Regions from separate parts of the Dermacoccus sp. Tok2021 genome, predicted to be linked through region 1. Evidence: riboswitches for the same ligand, from Rfam matches in the RefSeq annotation. Region 1 holds a riboswitch; each other region holds the start of a gene.

The links. A riboswitch is a leader RNA that binds a small molecule or an ion and turns the genes downstream of it on or off. The one in region 1 is predicted to bind S-adenosylmethionine.
Region 2: another riboswitch for S-adenosylmethionine. It lies ahead of K9D12_RS12235 (TauD/TfdA family dioxygenase); the one in region 1 lies ahead of K9D12_RS00810 (bifunctional o-acetylhomoserine/o-acetylserine sulfhydrylase).
Region 3: another riboswitch for S-adenosylmethionine. It lies ahead of K9D12_RS15390 (flavin reductase family protein); the one in region 1 lies ahead of K9D12_RS00810 (bifunctional o-acetylhomoserine/o-acetylserine sulfhydrylase).
Region 4: another riboswitch for S-adenosylmethionine. It lies ahead of K9D12_RS13790 (MetQ/NlpA family ABC transporter substrate-binding protein); the one in region 1 lies ahead of K9D12_RS00810 (bifunctional o-acetylhomoserine/o-acetylserine sulfhydrylase).

What each region holds. Positions count from the first base shown of each region.
Region 1 covers NZ_JAGTHU010000001.1:178,328-182,820, reverse strand. Annotated here, with positions in the region: gene K9D12_RS00835 (phosphatidylinositol mannoside acyltransferase) at 1-326, opposite strand, end outside; gene pgsA (phosphatidylinositol phosphate synthase) at 326-949, opposite strand; gene K9D12_RS00825 (HIT domain-containing protein) at 1,060-1,629, opposite strand; gene K9D12_RS00820 (hypothetical protein) at 1,662-2,048, opposite strand; gene K9D12_RS00815 (GNAT family N-acetyltransferase) at 2,045-2,524, opposite strand; SAM riboswitch class IV at 2,638-2,753, shown strand; gene K9D12_RS00810 (bifunctional o-acetylhomoserine/o-acetylserine sulfhydrylase) at 2,819-4,144, shown strand; gene thrS (threonine--tRNA ligase) at 4,215-4,493, opposite strand, start outside.
Region 2 covers NZ_JAGTHU010000022.1:34,286-38,778, forward strand. Annotated here, with positions in the region: gene K9D12_RS12230 (cytochrome P450) at 1-1,298, opposite strand, end outside; SAM riboswitch class IV at 1,588-1,703, shown strand; gene K9D12_RS12235 (TauD/TfdA family dioxygenase) at 1,718-2,602, shown strand; gene K9D12_RS12240 (GNAT family N-acetyltransferase) at 2,647-3,234, shown strand; gene K9D12_RS12245 (carbon starvation CstA family protein) at 3,352-4,493, shown strand, end outside.
Region 3 covers NZ_JAGTHU010000032.1:3,283-7,775, forward strand. Annotated here, with positions in the region: gene K9D12_RS13820 (DNA translocase FtsK) at 1-1,744, shown strand, start outside; SAM riboswitch class I at 1,930-2,019, shown strand; gene K9D12_RS15390 (flavin reductase family protein) at 2,294-2,839, shown strand; gene K9D12_RS13830 (LLM class flavin-dependent oxidoreductase) at 2,839-3,972, shown strand; gene K9D12_RS13835 (ABC transporter permease) at 4,099-4,493, shown strand, end outside.
Region 4 covers NZ_JAGTHU010000031.1:14,187-18,679, forward strand. Annotated here, with positions in the region: partial or broken gene K9D12_RS15380 (hotdog domain-containing protein) at 49-192, shown strand; gene K9D12_RS15385 (acyl-CoA thioesterase) at 530-928, shown strand; gene msrA (peptide-methionine (S)-S-oxide reductase MsrA) at 1,020-1,673, shown strand; SAM riboswitch class IV at 1,901-2,012, shown strand; gene K9D12_RS13790 (MetQ/NlpA family ABC transporter substrate-binding protein) at 2,233-3,198, shown strand; gene K9D12_RS13795 (methionine ABC transporter ATP-binding protein) at 3,243-4,256, shown strand; gene K9D12_RS13800 (methionine ABC transporter permease) at 4,253-4,493, shown strand, end outside.

The DNA.
Region 1 (4,493 bases):
GTGGTGCGCACGAGCGAGCGCAGATCGTCTTGCGAGAGCGACTGGAGGCGGAACGCGTCGCACCAGTAACGGAAGTAGGAGCGCAGGCCCTCACGGGTGAGGTCGTCCAGGGCTGCGGCGTCGAGTTCCGGGCGGACCCGGGCGTAGTTCGAGCGCATCCGCTCGACGTCCTTGCCGCCGCGACGGTGAAGGACGTCCGCGATCTTCTCGAAGAGCGCGTACGCAGCCGGCTCGGGCAGGGCGCGCACGGCACGCCATCCGGCCTTGAAGGCGAGAACGGTGGCGGCGTCCTGCGCTCGCTTGCGGTAGGGAGCGGGCCGAGCCATCAGTTCGCGAGAGCCTTGCCGAGCGCCTGGCGACGCACCATGAGCATGCGCTGCAGCACGGTGATGAACGAGGCCACCGCGAGCAGGGCGAGCACGATCGTCAGGACGATGTACGGCAGGTCGAACAGGCCCGTGAGGCCGGTGGTGACGAGAACCGCGACGAGACGGTCGGCGCGTTCCGCGATGCCGACGTTCGCCTCCATACCGAGACCCTCGGCGCGAGCCTTGGCGTACGAGACGACGGAACCGAGCACGAGACAGGCGAGCGCGAGGCATGCCATGAGGAAGTTGTCGCCCTGGCCGGCGAAGTAGAGCACGAGGCCACCGAAGATGGCGGCGTCACCGACGCGGTCGAGCGTGGAGTCGAGGTAGGCGCCCCACACCGACGAGCGACCCGACAGGCGGGCCATGTTGCCGTCGAGCATGTCGGAGAAGACGAAGGCCGTGATGAACAGCGTGCCGACGAGGAACTCGCCGCGCGGGTAGAACCACAGCGCGCCGAACGAGACACCGAGCGTGCCGACGATCGTGACGACGTCAGGGCTGATGCCGAGGCGCAGGAGCAGCTGCGCCAGGGGGCGGAAGATCGCGGAGAAGAAGGCGCGCGCGTACTTGTTCAGCATGGTGACTCAACTGTAGCGGTTCGATACGTCGAGCCGAGGTGCGCGCCGCGCCGGACGAGTCACATCTCACCCCGCGTTCACGAGCCGCACGCCCCGCGAGGTCGAGGCCGTCAGTCGGTTGGCCAGGACGCCGCGATGCGCTGACGGCTGTCCTCGAGAAGCACCGGGAGAGCCTTCGTCTGGCCGACGATCGGCATGAAGTTCATGTCGCCACCCCAGCGGGGCACGATGTGCTGATGCAGGTGCGCAGCCACGCCGGCGCCCGCGACATCGCCCTGGTTCATGCCGAGGTTGAATCCGGCCGGGTTCGACGCCGCCTTGAGCGCGCGAATGCCCTGCTTCGTCAGCTTCGTGAACTCCTCGGTCTCCGCGTCCGTGAGGTCGATGTAGTGCGGCACGTGACGGTAGGGGCACACGAGCAGGTGGCCCGGGTTGTACGGGAAGAGGTTCATCACGACGAAGCAGTGCTCACCGCGGTGCACGATGAGGCCCTCGGCGTCGTCCTTGCCCGGCGCCGCGCAGAACGGACAGCCGTCGCCGGCGTCCCTCGAGGGGCGGTCGGCCTCGATGTAGGCCATGCGGTGAGGCGTCCACAGTCGGCCGAACCCGTCGGGCTCCCCCGCGAAGTCGTGCTCGGACTCGGCGTGCTCGGGAGTGAAGTCCTCGTTCTGCGTGACCATGCGCCCCATCCTAGGGAAACCCGCGCGCCGGGTCAGACCGGAGCGATCTCGGCGAGTTTCTCCACGAGCCGCTCGTCGCTCGCAGCGCCCGCGTGGGCCAGGCCGCCCACGCGCTCTGCCACTTTCTGTGCGACGGCTGCGGCATCGCCTTCACCCACGACGGCGACGGCGCTCGCGAGTCCGCCGAGGCCGCTTGCGGCGTCCTCGAGGTCGAGCCAGTCGTCGTCGGTGAGTTCCGCTGTCACACCCGCCCACACGACGCCCGCGGCCATGACGCCACGTTCGGCCAGCGATCCGACGCTCTCGCGCGGCAGCGAGCCGTCCTCACCGAGGTAGAGCACGACGGCGTTCGCCGCCGGCTTCGACGGGCAGGCGATGCAGCGCTCGCGCTGGTCGAGGGCCCAGATGATGTCGCTCATCGCTGCTCCTTCGTGGCCGCGAACGGTGCGTCGCGGTGCATGTGTCGCTCCTCCGGGGCACCGAGTCCGAGACGCTCGTACAACGGGCGCGCCTTCGGACGCGTGTTGAGCAGCATCCGCTCGACGCCGCGCGCGTCCGCCCAGGCGTCGACGGTGCGGAGCATGCGTTCGCCGAGTCCCGCGCCACGCTCGTCGGGCACGACGAAGACGAACGCGACGTACAACCACGGCTTGGCGCCGCGCGCGAGCGTCGGCATCCGGTGGACGAGGGCGCACTGCACGATGCCGACGACGGTGCCGTCGGAACGGGTGGCGATCCACGTGGGTACCTCGTCGAAGGCCGAGAGGAAGTCGTCCGCGTACTCGGTCACGAAACCGGCCCGATTCAGGTGCCCCTCCTCGAGGTCCGAGCGCAACCGAAGCGCTGCACAGGCGAAGGCGTCGTCACGCCTGGCCCGGGCGATGGTGATCGTCATGGCGCCAGTCAACCACGGCTTGACCCTTCGGCAAACGCCCCGCGCCGCACGGCAAACCACGATGTGAGACACGAGTCCCGCCCCTCGATACCGCCCGGGATATCCTCGGACCAGGTCACGAGCGCCAGCGTCAAACCCCGGTTTGCTGGCCGGCAACCCTCCCACCGCGGCGGGGTGCTCCGGGTGACGACCTGGCCCGGCGTCGGATACGCCCGGGCAAGCGCGGAAGCAGAGCTTCCGGCGCACCCCGCGTGCGAGGTTCGCGCACGGGTAGCGACCTTTCGAGGAGTTGTCATGAGCGCTCAGGACTGGGCTTTCGAGACCAAGCAGATCCACGCCGGCCAGGTGCCGGACGGGGACACCGGATCGCGCGCGCTGCCGATCTACCAGACGACCTCGTTCGTCTTCGACTCCGCCGAGACGGCGGCCAACCGCTTCGGCCTGTCCGACCTCGGCCCCATCTACACCCGCATCGGCAACCCGACGTCGCAGGCCGTCGAGGAGCGCATCGCGGCGCTCGAGGGTGGCGTCGGCGCCCTGCTGCTGGCCTCCGGCCAGGCCGCGACGACGTTCGCCATCCTCAACGTCGCGCAGGCAGGCGACCACGTCGTCGCGTCGCCCGCTCTCTACGGCGGTACGTACAACCTGCTCAAGTACACGCTCAAGCGTCTCGGTGTGGAGACCACCTTCGTCGAGGACATCGGTGACCTCGACGCGTGGAAGAACGCCATCCGACCGAACACCAAGCTCCTCTTCGGTGAGACGCTGAGCAACCCCGACCAGAAGGTCCTCGACGTCGCGGGTGTTGCCGCTGTCGCCCACGACGCCGGCCTGCCGCTGTTCGTCGACAACACCGTCGCGACGCCGTACCTGCTGCGCCCGATCGAGCACGGCGCGGACGTCGTCATCCACTCGGCGACGAAGTACCTCGGCGGCCACGGCACGTCGATCGCCGGCGTGCTCGTGGACGCCGGAACGTTCGACTACGCCAAGGAGCCGGAGAAGTTCCCGCAGTTCAACGAGCCGAGCGAGAGCTACCACGGCCTCGTTTTCGCCCGCGATCTCGGCGTCGGTTCGGCGCTCGGCGCGAACCTCGCATTCATTCTCAAGGCGCGCGTCGAACTGCTGCGCGACCTCGGCTCCGCCGTGTCGCCGTTCAACGCCTTCCTCATCGCGCAGGGCCTCGAGACGCTGTCGCTGCGCGTCGAGCGTCACGTGGAGAACGCGGAGAAGGTCGTCGCTTACCTGAGCGAGCACGCGCAGGTCGAAAAGGTCTTCTACGCCTCGAAGGACGACAGCCCGTACAAGGAGCTGGCCGACCGCTACCTGCCCACCGGTTCCGGTGCAGTGTTCTCCTTCGAGATCGCCGGCGGCATCGACGCGGGCAAGGCGTTCGTCGACGCCCTCGAGCTGCACTCGCACGTGGCCAACATCGGTGACGTCCGCTCGCTCGCCATCCACCCGGCGACGACGACGCACAGCCAGGGCAGTGACGACGACCGCCGCGGCGCCGGCGTCACGCCCGGCCTCGTGCGCCTGTCGGTCGGCATCGAGAACGCGAACGACATCATCGCCGACCTCGACAAGGGCTTCGCAGCCGCGAAGGCTGCCTCCGCCTGATCGCCCGCACCGCGGAGACTACGACGAAGCCGCCACCCCAAATCGGGGCGGCGGCTTCGTCGTATGTGGATCAGGCCTCGGCAGGTGCCTCGGCCGCCGTGGGCGACGTGTTGTTGCGCGAGGCGATGTACGCGGCGATCTCGGCCACGGCCTCGTCGACCGGCACGCCGTTCTTCTGCGAGCCGTCGCGGTAACGGAAGCTCACGGCTCCGTTGTCGCGGTCCTCCTCGCCGGCGATGAGGATGAACGGCGCTTTCGACTTCGAGGCGTTGCGGATCTTCTTCGGGAAGCGGTCGTCGCTCGTGTCGATCTCGACGCGTACGCCGGCCCGACGCAGCTTCTCGCCCAC
Region 2 (4,493 bases), on a different contig from region 1:
CAGGCGCGCTTCACCCGCACCCGGGCGCCGCTACCGGGCAGCGTCGGCAACTGGGTCCACTTGAAGTCGAGGCCCTTCGGATCGATCTCCACACCCGGGGTGCACAGCCCGGCAACCGTCACCGACAGCGCGGTCACCGCGATCTTCTCGCCGGGGCAGCGGTGCCCGGTGGCGACGTCGCCACCGCCCTGAGGGATGAAGCTCTGGATCTTCTCCGCGTCGACACCGGTGAAGCGTTCGGGGCGGAACTCCTCGGGCGAGTCCCACTCGTGCGGGTCGTTGTTCGTGCCGAGGATGTCGATGAGCACGCGCTGGCCGCGACGGATCTTCTGGCCTCCCCATTCGAAGGAGTCACGGGCGAAGGCCGGCAGCATCGGCACGAACGGGGAGACGCGGCGCACCTCCTGGGCGAAGGCGACGGCCGTCGGGTTCTCCAGCAGCGTGCCGCTCGATGCCACCTCGTCGGCGATGCGCTCGCGGTACTCGGGGTGCTCGACGAGTGCGCGAGCGGCGAAGGCTGCGAAACGCGCGACGGCGATGGTCGGACGCGTCGTGTTCTGCAACTCGACCCCAGCGGTGTGCTCGTCGAGCGGTGAGCCGTCGAGGTTCGTCGCGTTCGCGACCTCGTGCAGCGCGGTGCCGGGTTCGGGCGTGATCTCACCTCGTCGGGTGCGCGCCACGAGGTCGGCCGCCCACGCGTCGCACCGACGACGGTTGATCCACGCCTCGACGTGCGCGGGGCTCTTGCGCCCGAAGCCCTCGACGATCTGGCCGAGACGCTGCGCCCACGTGTCGAGTTCCTCCTCGCTACCGGGAACGCCCGCCCACCGCAGGGCGGCACGCCCATACGTGATGACGCTTCCGTCGTAGACGGTTCCCGGCTCCTGCTCCCAGCGCGCGAGCGTCTTGCGCATCTCATCCTCGAGAATCGGCATGAAGCGGCGAACCTGAGCGTCGTCGTAGGTGATGCGCATGAGCATGGCCTTGCGGTGACGGTGCTCCTCGTCATCGAGACCGTGCACCGCGCCCTTACCGAACAGCGGCCCGCGCACCGGCAATGGCATCGCGCCGTCACGCTTCATGCGCGAGGTGTCGTAGAACAGGTCGACGCCCTCCTTGCCGCGCACGATCAGCGCGGGGCGTCCGAGCAGGCGGGTGGCGAGCGGTCGCGCGTCCCCGGGGCTACGACCCTCGGCCTTGCGCAGGCGCTCCTGGAACAGGTAGCCGTCCGCCAGAAAGGCAGCGGTCTGATCGGGCAGTTTGGACAGCAGGGCGGTCGCGTTCTTCGCAAGGCTCATCGGTGCTCCTTCATTGCCACGTCATGGTTTGTCTCCGACGCTACAGGACGGCCGGTGGCCCCGAGATCGCCTGCAGCACGGCCACCCGCCAAGGTGGGCGCGTCCTGGCGGACGGTGTGCCGGGGCGCCTTCGGCAGTGTGAACCGGTGGGGAAGGGAGCCGCCTGTGCGGGAAATGCCGCGCACATCGGGACCTTGCGACATCACGCCGCGGGCGGACGAGGCCAGGATGTGGACACTGGCTAGTCATAACCATGAGTTTGGTAACCGTGTGGGTTAACTTATGTCTGGGTCTCGAGTTCCGGCGATAAGTCTCGGCTGGCCGGACGGCAACCCTCCGCTGCGGTGGGGTGCCCCGAGTAACGACCTGGCGCGTCGCCGCCCGGCGTCTGCGCAAGCGCAACGAACAAAGAGGTTGTCATGACACTTCTCGCCACCCACGCTCCCGCCACGACGCCCGGACTGCGCATCGAGCGCCTCGGCCCGGCCCTGGGCGCCGTCATCCACGGCATCGACCTGGCGTCCATCGACGAGATCGCGGCCTTCGACATCCGCCGCGCCCTGCTCGCCCACAAGGTGCTCTTCTTCCGCGATCAGCACGGCTTCGACGACGACGCCCAGGTACGCCTCGGCAACCTCCTCGGCGACCTGACGCCCGGCCACCCCGTCGCCGGCAACCACGAGCGCAGCGAGATCTACAACATCGACTCGAGCGACCCCGAGTTCTCCTTCTCCGACGTCTGGCACACCGACGTCACCTTCATGAAGCGGCCGCCGTCCATCAGCATCCTCCGCGCCGTGACGCTCCCGCCCTACGGCGGCGACACGTCCTGGGCCGACAGCCAGGCCGCCTACGACTCCCTCTCCGCACCCTTCAAGGCGCTCGCCGACCAGCTGCTCGCCGTCCACGACGGCAACCGCGAGTGGGGCGCCTTCCTCAAGAAGAACGGCGGCCACGAGTGGGAGGGCGAGATCGTCACCGAACTGCCCGCCGTCGAACACCCCGTCGTCCGCGTCCACCCCGAGACCGGCCGCCGCGGCCTGTTCGTCAACCCCGGCTTCACCTCCCACGTCAGTGGCGTCTCCGACGCCGAGTCGCGCGCCATCCTCGACGCCCTCTACGCCCACCTCACGCAGCCCGAGCACACGATCCGTCACCGCTGGGCGCCCGGCGACGTCGGCATCTGGGACAACCGCGCCACCTCCCACTACGCCAACCGCGACTACACGAACACCCGCGTCATGCACCGCGTCACCGTGCGCGGCGACGAGCCCCGCGGCGTCGACGGCCTGCGCGCCCACTAAGCGCACCGAAAACTGATCGACGCCCCACGGTCGGGGGTGATGAGATGACCGACATGATCGAACTCATCGCCCCCGACGCCGCGCGCTACGACGACTGGTCGGCCATGCTGCGCGAGTTCCGCGACGCCACCACCGACTCGCGCGACGACCGCTGGGTGTGCGCGGGCGGCATGGACGGATCGGGCTTCTTCGCGGGCACCGACGTCGACATCACCCCCGACGGCTTCGCCGCCTACGTCGAAGACTGCGCCCGCCAGGGCAACACGATGTGGCCGCCGCACACCGGCCTCGTCCACTGCTCCTACTTCTGGATCGTCGACGACGGCGCCCTCGTCGGTCACCTCGCCCTGCGTCACGCGCTCAACGAGTTCCTCTACGAACTCGGCGGCCACATCGGCTACTCCGTGCGGCCGGCCGCTCGCGGACGCGGCATCGCGAAGGAGGCTCTGAAGCTCGGGCTCGCCGAAGCCGCCGCGCTCGACATCGCCCCCGTGCTCGTCTGCTGCGCGCAGACGAACGGCGCCTCGCGCGCCGTCATCGAGGCCTGTGGCGGGCAGCTCGAGGACGTTCGTGAAGACAGCCGCCGTTACTGGTTCGGCGACGGGCCGCGCCCCACCGGCCCCACTGCGTGACGTTCGTCCAAATTCGTGATGAAGGTGTGACCTGCGCGTGCGTTGTCAAAGCCCTGTGACCTACCCGACACCGCATAACGTGGCCCTGCTCACACTCACACGAAAAGGGAGGTCTCCGTGCCCGCGTCGAGCACCAAAACCCCCGAGCGCGACGGGAACACGCCCCCGGTCGCGGTCGACCTACCCCGCCAGATCACGGGACGTCAGAAGATCGTCATCGCCGTCGCGGCCGTCATCGCCGCCATCGGCTGGACGATGGTCGCGTTCGTCCGCGGCGAGCACGTCAACTCGATCTGGTTCGTCATGGCTGCCGTCGGCAGCTACGTCATCGGCTACATGCTGTACAGCCGCCTCATCCAGTACAAGGTCATCCGCCCGCGCGACGACCTCGCCACCCCGGCCGAGCAGTTCGAGAACGGCCAGGACTTCATGCCGACCGACCGGCGCGTGCTGTTCGGTCACCACTTCGCCGCCATCGCCGGCGCCGGCCCGCTCGTCGGCCCCGTGCTCGCCGCGCAGATGGGTTACCTGCCGGGCACGCTCTGGATCATCTTCGGTGTGATCTTCGCGGGCGCCGTGCAGGACTACATGGTGCTCGCTATCTCCACGCGCCGCGGCGGTCGCAGCCTCGGCCAGATGGCGCGCGACACGCTCGGCCCCGTCGGTGGCTGGGCGGCGATGTTCGCCGTCATGGCGATCATGATCATCCTGATCGCGGTGCTCGGCCTCGTCGTCGTCAACGCCCTTGCCGAGTCGCCCTGGGGTGTCTTCTCGCTCGCGATGACGATCCCGATCGCGCTCTTCATGGGTTGCTACTTGCGCTTCATGCGCCCGGGTGCCGTCTCCGAGGTCTCGGGCATCGGCGTCGTCCTGCTGCTCCTTGCCATCGTCGCCGGTGGCTGGGTTGCCGGCACCGACTGGGGCAAGGACCTGTTCACGCTCTCGCCGACGGCGCTCGCGTGGGCCATCATCATCTACGGTTTCGCCGCCGCCGTCCTTCCGGTGTGGCTGCTGCTCGCTCCGCGTGACTACCTGTCGACCTTCATGAAGGTCGGCACGATCGTGCTGCTCGCGCTGGGCATCGTCATCGCGCGCCCGTCCATCGACATCCCGGCCATCACGTCGTTCGGCAAGGAGGGCAACGGCCCCGTCTTCGCCGGTTCGCTGTTCCCGTTCCTGTTCATCACGATCGCCTGTGGTGCGCTCTCCGGCTTCCACGCTCTCATATCCTCGGGCACGACGCCGAAGCTGCTGCAGAA
Region 3 (4,493 bases), on a different contig from region 1:
CGCCGCAGCCCGCCAGGAGACGGCGCAGCGCCCGGCCGCCGAGGTGCCTCAACGTCAGGTCGAGGCTCAGCCGACGGAGCAGCTCCCACAGCGCGTCGAGCAGCTCGCCCTCGCCGGCGACATCACGTACACGCTGCCCGAGTCGACCCTCCTCGAGGAGGGCACGCCGCCCAAGGAGCGTTCGGCCGCGAACGACCGCGTCGTCGACGCGCTCACCGAGGTGCTCGACCAGTTCGGCATCGACGCCGTCGTCTCCGGTTTCACCCGCGGCCCGACGGTCACGCGTTACGAGGTCGAGCTCGGCCCCGGCGTCAAGGTCGACCGCGTCACGGGTCTGAGCAAGAACATCGCCTACGCCGTGGCCAGCGCCGACGTGCGCATCCTGTCGCCCATCCCGGGCAAGAAGGCCATCGGTATCGAGATCCCGAACGCCGACAAGGAACTTGTCAGCCTCGGTGACGTGCTGCGCAGCCAGGCGGCCCGCAACAATCACCACCCGATGGTCATGGGTGTCGGTAAGGACGTCGAGGGTGGCTACGTCGTGGCCAACCTCGCGAAGATGCCGCACATGCTCGTCGCCGGTGCCACCGGTGCCGGTAAGTCGAGCTTCGTCAACTCGATGATCACCTCACTCCTCATGCGGGCCACGCCCGAAGAGGTGCGCATGGTGCTCGTCGACCCCAAGCGCGTCGAGCTGACGGCGTACGAGGGCATCCCGCACCTCATCACGCCGATCATCACGAACCCGAAGAAGGCCGCCGAGGCTCTCGAGTGGGTCGTGCGCGAGATGGACGCGCGCTACGACGACCTCGCCGCGTTCGGCTACAAGCACATCGACGAGTTCAACAAGGCCGTGCGTGCGGGCAAGGTGACCCTCCCGCCGGACAGCAAGCGCAAGCTCGCGCCGTACCCGTACCTCCTCGTCGTCGTCGACGAGTTGGCGGACCTCATGCTCGTCGCGCCGCGTGACGTCGAGGCCTCGATCCAGCGCATCACGCAGCTCGCGCGTGCCGCCGGTATCCACCTCATCCTCGCGACGCAGCGCCCGTCGGTCGATGTCGTCACCGGCATCATCAAGGCCAACGTGCCGTCGCGTCTGGCGTTCGCGACGTCGTCGCTCGCCGACAGCCGCGTCGTGCTCGACCAGCCCGGCGCCGAGAAGCTCCTCGGTCAGGGTGACGCGCTCTTCCTGCCGATGGGCGCGAGCAAGCCGATGCGTGTGCAGGGCGCGTGGGTCAACGAGTCGGAGATCCACGGCGTCGTCGCGCACGTCAAGGCTCAGCTCGCGCCCAACTACCGCGAGGACGTTCAGCAGACGGCGCCCAAGAAGGAGATCGACGAGGACATCGGTGACGACCTCGACGTGTTGCTGCAGGCGGCCGAGCTCGTCATCACGACGCAGTTCGGTTCGACCTCGATGCTGCAGCGCAAGCTGCGCGTCGGCTTCGCCAAGGCCGGTCGCCTCATGGACCTGCTCGAGTCGCGAGCAATCGTCGGCCCGTCCGAGGGGTCGAAGGCGCGCGACGTCCTCGTCAAGCCCGACGACCTCCCCATGACGCTCGCGCTGCTCAAGGGCGAGGACGTTCCGGACGATGCCGTGGCCAGCGGCGCCGACGGCGGTCCGGTCGACCTCGTCGCCCAGGCGCAGGGCGATCTCGACGAACCGGGCGAGCAGTACTACGACGGGCACGACGGCGGTGACGGTAGTGAGGACGCCTGGGAGCTGACGCAGCACGGTCGCTGAGGTCGCCAGGTCGGCGGCGCCAGCCTGATGGAGGAGTCCCTGCATCCCGGATCATCGGGATGCTGGGACTTTTGTGTCCCGGACGGTCCCGTGTGGCGTCCGAGGTGGTAGTTGCGATACAGGTGTCGTGTCCCAGTATGTGGATTCTGCTTGTGGGTGGCGCGACCAGCCAGTTGACTGCATTCATCCCATCCAGAGCGGCCGAGAGATCTGGCTCGTCGACGCCGCAGCAACCGACCCTCGCGGAACGGTGCTCACGCCAGAAGCGATGGAGTTGATTCTCATGTCGGAACACCGCGTTTCGTCTTTTCGTGCCTGCCGACGTCGGACGGTTGATTTGATGCGCCGTCGCGTCAGTGCATGTCGCTGAAGAACGCACGACGATCTCAACGCCTCCGTGGGCGCGACCCTCGCGACTTTCGACTCTCGGGTCGTAGCCCGCCCATGCCCGAGATGCCGTCCGGTCGGATCACCGATTGTCGATGTGACCCGGTACGTCGTACGCGCGCTAGACGCCCTTCCCCGCTCACTGATCAAGAGATGAGTTTCATGTTGCCCACAGCACCACCTCACACCGAGATCGTTGTCTCGGTGGTGAAGCCCGATCTTCGTCCCGTGTTTCGCCGCGCGGTCTCGAGCGTCTGGGTCATCACGACTGCCGGGGAGGCAGGGCCGGTCGGCTTGACCGCTTTGTCTGTCCACTCGGTTTCGGTCGACCCACCCCTCGTGTCCTTCAACATCAGTCGCACGTCTCACTCGCTGGCTTCAATCGTGCGAACCGGACGTGTCGCCCTCCACCTTCTCGACGAGAACCAAGGGCAGCTCATGACCCGATTCGCCGGCCCGCGTGAGGCCCGGTTTCAGGACGACGGTCTCTGGTCGTGGGACAGGACCGGTCTGCCGCGACTCACGGACGTCGCAGCTCGATTGACAGCCACGGTCCGTGATGCCCATGAGGCGGGAGACAGCTGCCTCATCGTCGCCGAGGTGGATAGCGCCGAGCACGTCGCAGATCGCGGTCCGCTTGCCCACCACAACGGAGCGCATCACAGCGTCTCGCCCTCAGTGTCACGAACGACGAACGGAGTCCGATGATGAGCACGTCCACGAACCAGCCGACCTTCCACTGGTTCCTACCGACCTCCGGCGACTCGCGTGGAATTGTCTCTGGAGGTCATGGGGCCGCGGTCGAGGGCACTGATCGAACCCGTGAACCGTCCGCGGGCTACCTGCGTCAGGTGGCACAGGCGGCGGAGGCCAACGGTTTCGAATCCGTCCTGACGCCAACGGGTCTGTGGTGCCAGGACTCCTGGCTCATGGCCGCTGCGCTTTCCCAGCACACTGAGCGGCTGAAGTTTCTCGTCGCCTTCCGCCCAGGGTCCGTCTCGCCGACTCTGGCAGCGCAAATGGCCACCACCTTCCAGACCATCACTGACGGTCGACTCCACGTCAACATCGTCACCGGGGGAGAATCGTCCGAGCAGCGGGCGTTCGGCGACTTCCTCGGCAAGGACGCCCGATATGCGCGGACCGGAGAGTTCCTCGACGTCGTGAGTCGGTTGTGGGATTGCGAGGATTCGTTCGACTATCGCGGCGAACACCTGGTGGTGGAACAAGCGCGACTCTCGCGGACGCCGACCCCGCGTCCCGAGGTCTTCTTCGGCGGATCTTCGCCAGCCGCACTCGAGATCGCGGCCCGCCACGCCGACGTGTACCTCACCTGGGGGGAGCCGCCGGCACAGGCCAAGGAGAAGATCGACCGAGTCCGCGAACTGGCCGCCCGGCAGGGCCGCACTGTGCGATTCGGTATTCGGTTGCACACGATCTCCCGAGACACATCCGCCGAGGCCTGGGCGGTCGCGGAAGGGCTACTCAAGCGCATCCCCGCGGAACTCATCGAACGTCAGCAGGACGCGCTGCGTCGGTCGGAATCCGAAGGGCAGCGGCGCATGCTCGCGCTGAACGGAGGGACCACTGCCGATTTGGAGATCTACCCCGGGCTCTGGGCTGGCGTGGGGCTGGTGCGCGGTGGAGCCGGAACGTCGCTGGTCGGTTCACATGCTGAGGTCGCAGACCTGATTCGGCAGTACCGCGACGTCGGCTTTGACGATTTCGTGTTGTCCGGATACCCGTGCCTGGAGGAGGCCTACTGGTTCGGTGAGGGGGTGCGCCCACGGGTGGAGGCGGTCCCGGCGGAAGAGCATTCGCACGACCGAGCCGTGAGCTGAGGATCTTTCTCGAATTCGAGGGTTTGCACCGGCCAGGTCGTGGCCACTGACCTGGCCGGCATTCTTTCCGCAATTGCATAAGCAAATGTTTGACAAATCATAATGAAAACCTATGAGGAGTGACTCATGAACGTGACGAGCAGCACAGCTCGGGCGTCGACGGCGGCAGCTGTTGCTTCGCCGGGATCGGCCGACGACACCTTGCCTGCCCGAGTGCGCTTAGGCAGCGCTGGCTCCAACGCGCGCCGTAGGAGGCGGCGGAATCTCATCCGCAGTGATCACGAGCCGCCGAGTTGGGAGGTGCGGGCTCTGAGCCCGCTGGCAATCATCGCGGTGTGGCAATCCGTGAGTGTCATCGGTTGGTTGCCGCAGGACGTTCTCGCACCGCCATCCCGGGTCCTCTCAACGCTGGGGTCGCTGATCTCCGACGGCACGCTCACAACTGCCCTCAGCGTCTCGGTGCAGCGTGCCGGGTTCGGATTCGCACTGGGGTCGCTCATTGCCTTGGGTGCAGCGCTCCC
Region 4 (4,493 bases), on a different contig from region 1:
GCCGCACCGATGGATGCCAACGTGCGCGGGCGCGTCGGTGCCGGCCGGATGCTCGAGTGGATCGACAAGTCCGCGTACGCCTGTGCCGCGGCGTGGAGCGGGCACTACTGCGTGACGGCCTACGTCGGCAATGTGCGCTTCACCCGCCCCGTCGAGGTGGGCCACATCGTCGAGGTGCAGTCGCGTGTCGTCCACACCGGACGCACGTCGATGCGCATCGTCGCGACCGTTTCGTCCGGCGACCCGCGTCAGGGCGAGCTGCGCGTCAACACACAGTGCCTGCTCATCTTCGTCGCGGTCGACGACGACCGGAAGCCCACACCTGTCCCGACGTTCACGCCGCAGGACGAGTGGGAACGCGACCAGCAGGAGCGCGCCGTCACCCTCACCGACGTGCGCACCCGCATCGAAGCCGACATGGTGAAGCAGAGTTACACGGGACGCGACGGAGTCGTGCCGCGAGACGCTGCGCTTCCTCGCGGCACCGACGACCGTCAACTGGGGCGGCAACGTGCACGGCGGCGTCGTCATGGAGTGGATCGACGAGGCGACAACCCTCGTTGCGGAGCGCTGGAACCAGGGTTCGGCGGTGGCCGTGTACGCGGGCGGCGTGCGCTTCCACCAGCCGTTGCACGTCCGCGACCTCGTCGAGGTGCAGGCGCGGCTCATCCACACGGGCACGTCGAGCATGCACGTGTCGGCGCGAGTGCGCTCGGGCAACCCGCGCACGGGCGAACTGAACCTCACGACCGAGTGCACGATGGTGCTTGTCGGCCTTGACAACGACGGCGACAAGCGGGCCGTGCCGCCTTGGGTGCCAACGCTTTCCGAGGACGTCGCGCTCGACACGGACGCGCAGACGATGGTCGAGATCCGCGCGAGGCTACTGCGCCCCATCCCGCTCGAAGTGCCGCCGCTCGTCGACTGACGCGCGCCGTTCACGCGGTTGCTCCGCGAGTTCGGAATCCTCTCGGACACGCCTGCGTTGAACACAGCGACTCCAGTGAAAGGAACGCCCCATGTGGTTCACCCGTCAGGATTCCGCCCCGGTCGACGTCGCTGCCGTGCACGACGTTCTCGGCACGCCACTGCTCGGCGGGTGGCCGGACAAGACCGAGACGCTGTACGTCGCGATGGGATGTTTCTGGGGTGCGGAGCGCATCTTATGGCAGATCCCGGGGGTCGTCTCGACGGCCGTCGGCTACATGGGTGGCGACCGTGAGAACCCCTCGTACGAGGACGTCTGCACGGGCACGACGGGCCACACCGAGGCCGTCCAGATCGCGTACGACCCGGAGAAGGTCTCCCCGGCCCAGCTGCTCAAGGCGTTCTGGGAGAACCATGACCCGACGACGGCCAACCGTCAGGGCAATGACATCGGCACGCAGTACCGCTCTGCGGTCTACTGGACGACGCCCGAGCAGGAGACCGCTACGCGTCGCACCGCGGAAGCGTTCCAGGATGCGCTGACCGACGCGGGCCGCGGCGCCATCACGACGGAGATGAAGCCCGCCGACGAAGCCGGAAAGTTCTGGCCGGCCGAGGGCTACCACCAGCAGTACCTCGCGAAAAATCCAGGCGGGTACTGCAATCACGGCTACAAGGGCGTGACGTGCCCGGTCGGCGTGGCCGACCTCCCCGCGCAGACCGACGTTCTTCCGCCGAGCAAATAAGCGCGAGCTCGGGGTACCTCGACCCCGTGGAGTCCACGCTCCGCCCCTAGTGACTCCAGCCCACGGGGAGAGCACGGCGTCAGCGCATCTCTCCACTGGGCAGACTTTCCTGCCGTTGGGTCGAGGCGGCGACTACCCAACCGCAGGAAACTCGGCCCAGCGGTGACACAGAGTGGCCCAGATCACTTGATTTGACGGGCTTCTCGCGGCGCCTCTAATGTGATGCCGGTCAAGAGATCCGATGCAAAGCCCTGGCTGGTCGGACGGCAACCCTCACGAACGTGGCGGGGTGCTCCAGGTGATGACACGGCCGCGTCAACCGCGCGGCAAGCACGTTCCGCACCCGGAACACATCCCTTTCGAGGGCCTCGTACCGGTGCGCCCGATCCCGGGAGATCACATGCAGCACACGCATCGCCCCACCCAGGCCCCCACCGCGCGACCGCACACGCACGACGCCGCGTTCGCGCGCCCCAAGCACTGACCGCACCCATCGTCGGGCGGTCGTCGCCGCCCACCCCACCGGCGCCTCGCACGCCCCTTCGAGGAAGGCATCACCATGTCCGAGAACACCAACTCCACCACCCCCGGAGCCAGCCCGGCCGTCCAGGCCCTGCCCGAGAAGCCGAAGAGCAACGGCCCCAAGTACGCGGCCATCGGCGCAGGCGTCCTCGTCGTCGCGCTCGCCGCAGGCTTCGGCATCAAGGCCTTCACGGGTAGCGACGACGAGAAGCTGACGAAGATTACCGTCGGTACCACCGAAGCGTCCGACCCGTACTGGACCGAACTGGTCAAGGTCGGCAAGGAGAAGTACGGCCTCGACATCCAGCCGGTCAACTTCACCGACTACACGCAGGCCAACCCGGCGCTCTCCCAGGGCCAGGTCGACGTCAACCAGTTCCAGCACCTGCAGTTCCTCGCCGACTACAACGCCGCGAAGAACGACACCCTGACGCCGGTCGGCTCCACCTACATCGTGCCGCTGTCGCTGTACTCGAAGAAGCACACCACGGTGAACGAGTTCGCCGACGGCGGCAAGGTCGCCATCCCGAACGACGCGACGAACCAGGCACGCGCCCTCCTGCTCCTGCAGAGCGCCGGTCTGCTCACGCTCAAGGGCGGGGGCAACTCCCTGTCGACGCCCGCCGAGATCGACGCCGCGAAGTCGAAGGTCGGCGTCACGCCCGTCGACGCTGCCCAGACCGCAGCCGCCCTGCCCTCCGTCGAGGGCGCCGTGGTCAACAACAACTTCGCCGCCGACGCGAACCTCGACCCGAGCAAGGCGCTGTTCAAGGACGACCCCAAGGCGAAGTCCTCGGAGCCGTACATCAACGTCATCGTGGCCCGCAAGAAGGACGCCGACAACCCGACGTACGCGAAGTTCGTCCAGGCGTACCACGAGAAGTCGGTGCAGGACCTCATCTCCAAGCGCACCAAGGGAACCCAGTACGAGGTGAAGCGTTCCGTCGCGGACGTGCGCGGCATCCTCACCCGCATCGAGTCGCAGATCAAGGCCAAGAAGTGACCCCCACTCCCCCGGCCCGACCCGAGAACGCGCCGGCGGTCCGGCTGCGCGGCGTGAGCAAGACCTTCGTGCGCGGCAAGAAGAACGTCACCGCGCTGCAGGAGATCGACCTCGACGTCGCTACCGGCCGCGTCCTCGCCGTCATCGGGTTCTCCGGTGCAGGCAAGAGCACCCTCGTGCGGCTCATCAACGCGCTCGAGACCCCGACGACCGGCTCCGTCGAGGTCGACGGCGTCGATCTGGCGGGTCTGGGAGCAAAGCAGGTCCGAGCTCTGCGGGCCCGCATCGGCATGGTGTTCCAGCAGTTCAATCTCATCCGCTCGCGCACGGTGTACGCCAACGTCGCCTATCCGCTCGAGGTCGCCGGTTGGGACAAGGACAAGCAGGAGGCGCGAGTCACCGAACTGCTCCACTTCGTCGGTCTGACGGAGAAGGCCTGGGCCTATCCTGACGAGCTGTCCGGCGGCCAGAAGCAGCGCGTCGGCATCGCCCGCGCCCTGGCCACGAACCCGGAGATCCTGCTCGCCGACGAGTCGACCTCCGCCCTCGACCCCGACACGACGAAGGACGTCCTCGCCCTCCTGCGCCGCGTCAACGATGAGCTCGGCGTGACGATCGTCGTCATCACGCACGAGATGGACGTCGTGCGTGAACTGGCCGACGACGTCGTGGTCCTCGAACACGGCCGCCTCGTCGAATCCGGGCCGACCGAGCAGGTGCTCGGCGCACCGACATCGTCAGCCACGCGGCGGCTCGTCGACGCGACGCTGCGCAACGTGCCCGACGCCCGCGAGATCGCGCGGCTGCGCGAGAGGGTGAGCGGACGCCTCGTCACGGCAACCGTCCACGACTCCGCTGGATTCGGAAGGGTTCTCGCCTCCACCGGCGCCCGCGGTGTCGAACCGGAGATCGTCCACGGTGGCCTCACGCCCCTCAAGGAAGCGAACCTCACGACGTTGACCCTGGCCCTGCGCGGTGACGACGTCACCGTCACGCAGGTGCTGACCGACCTCGCCCAGGTCGCCACCGTCCACGAACTCGAGGAGGCCACGGCATGAAGGTCATCACTGCGGACACGGACTGGAGCGCACTGCGCCCCGTGCTGTGGGAGTCGGTCGGGCAGACCCTCCTCATGGTCAGCGCCACCATCGTCCTCGGCGGTCTGTTCGGGCTCGTGCTCGGCGTGCTGCTCAACACGACGCGCCGCGGCGGCATCATGGCCAACCCGACGGTTCACACGATCCTCAACGTGCTCGTCAACATCATCCGGCCGATCCCGTTCATCATCTTCGCGG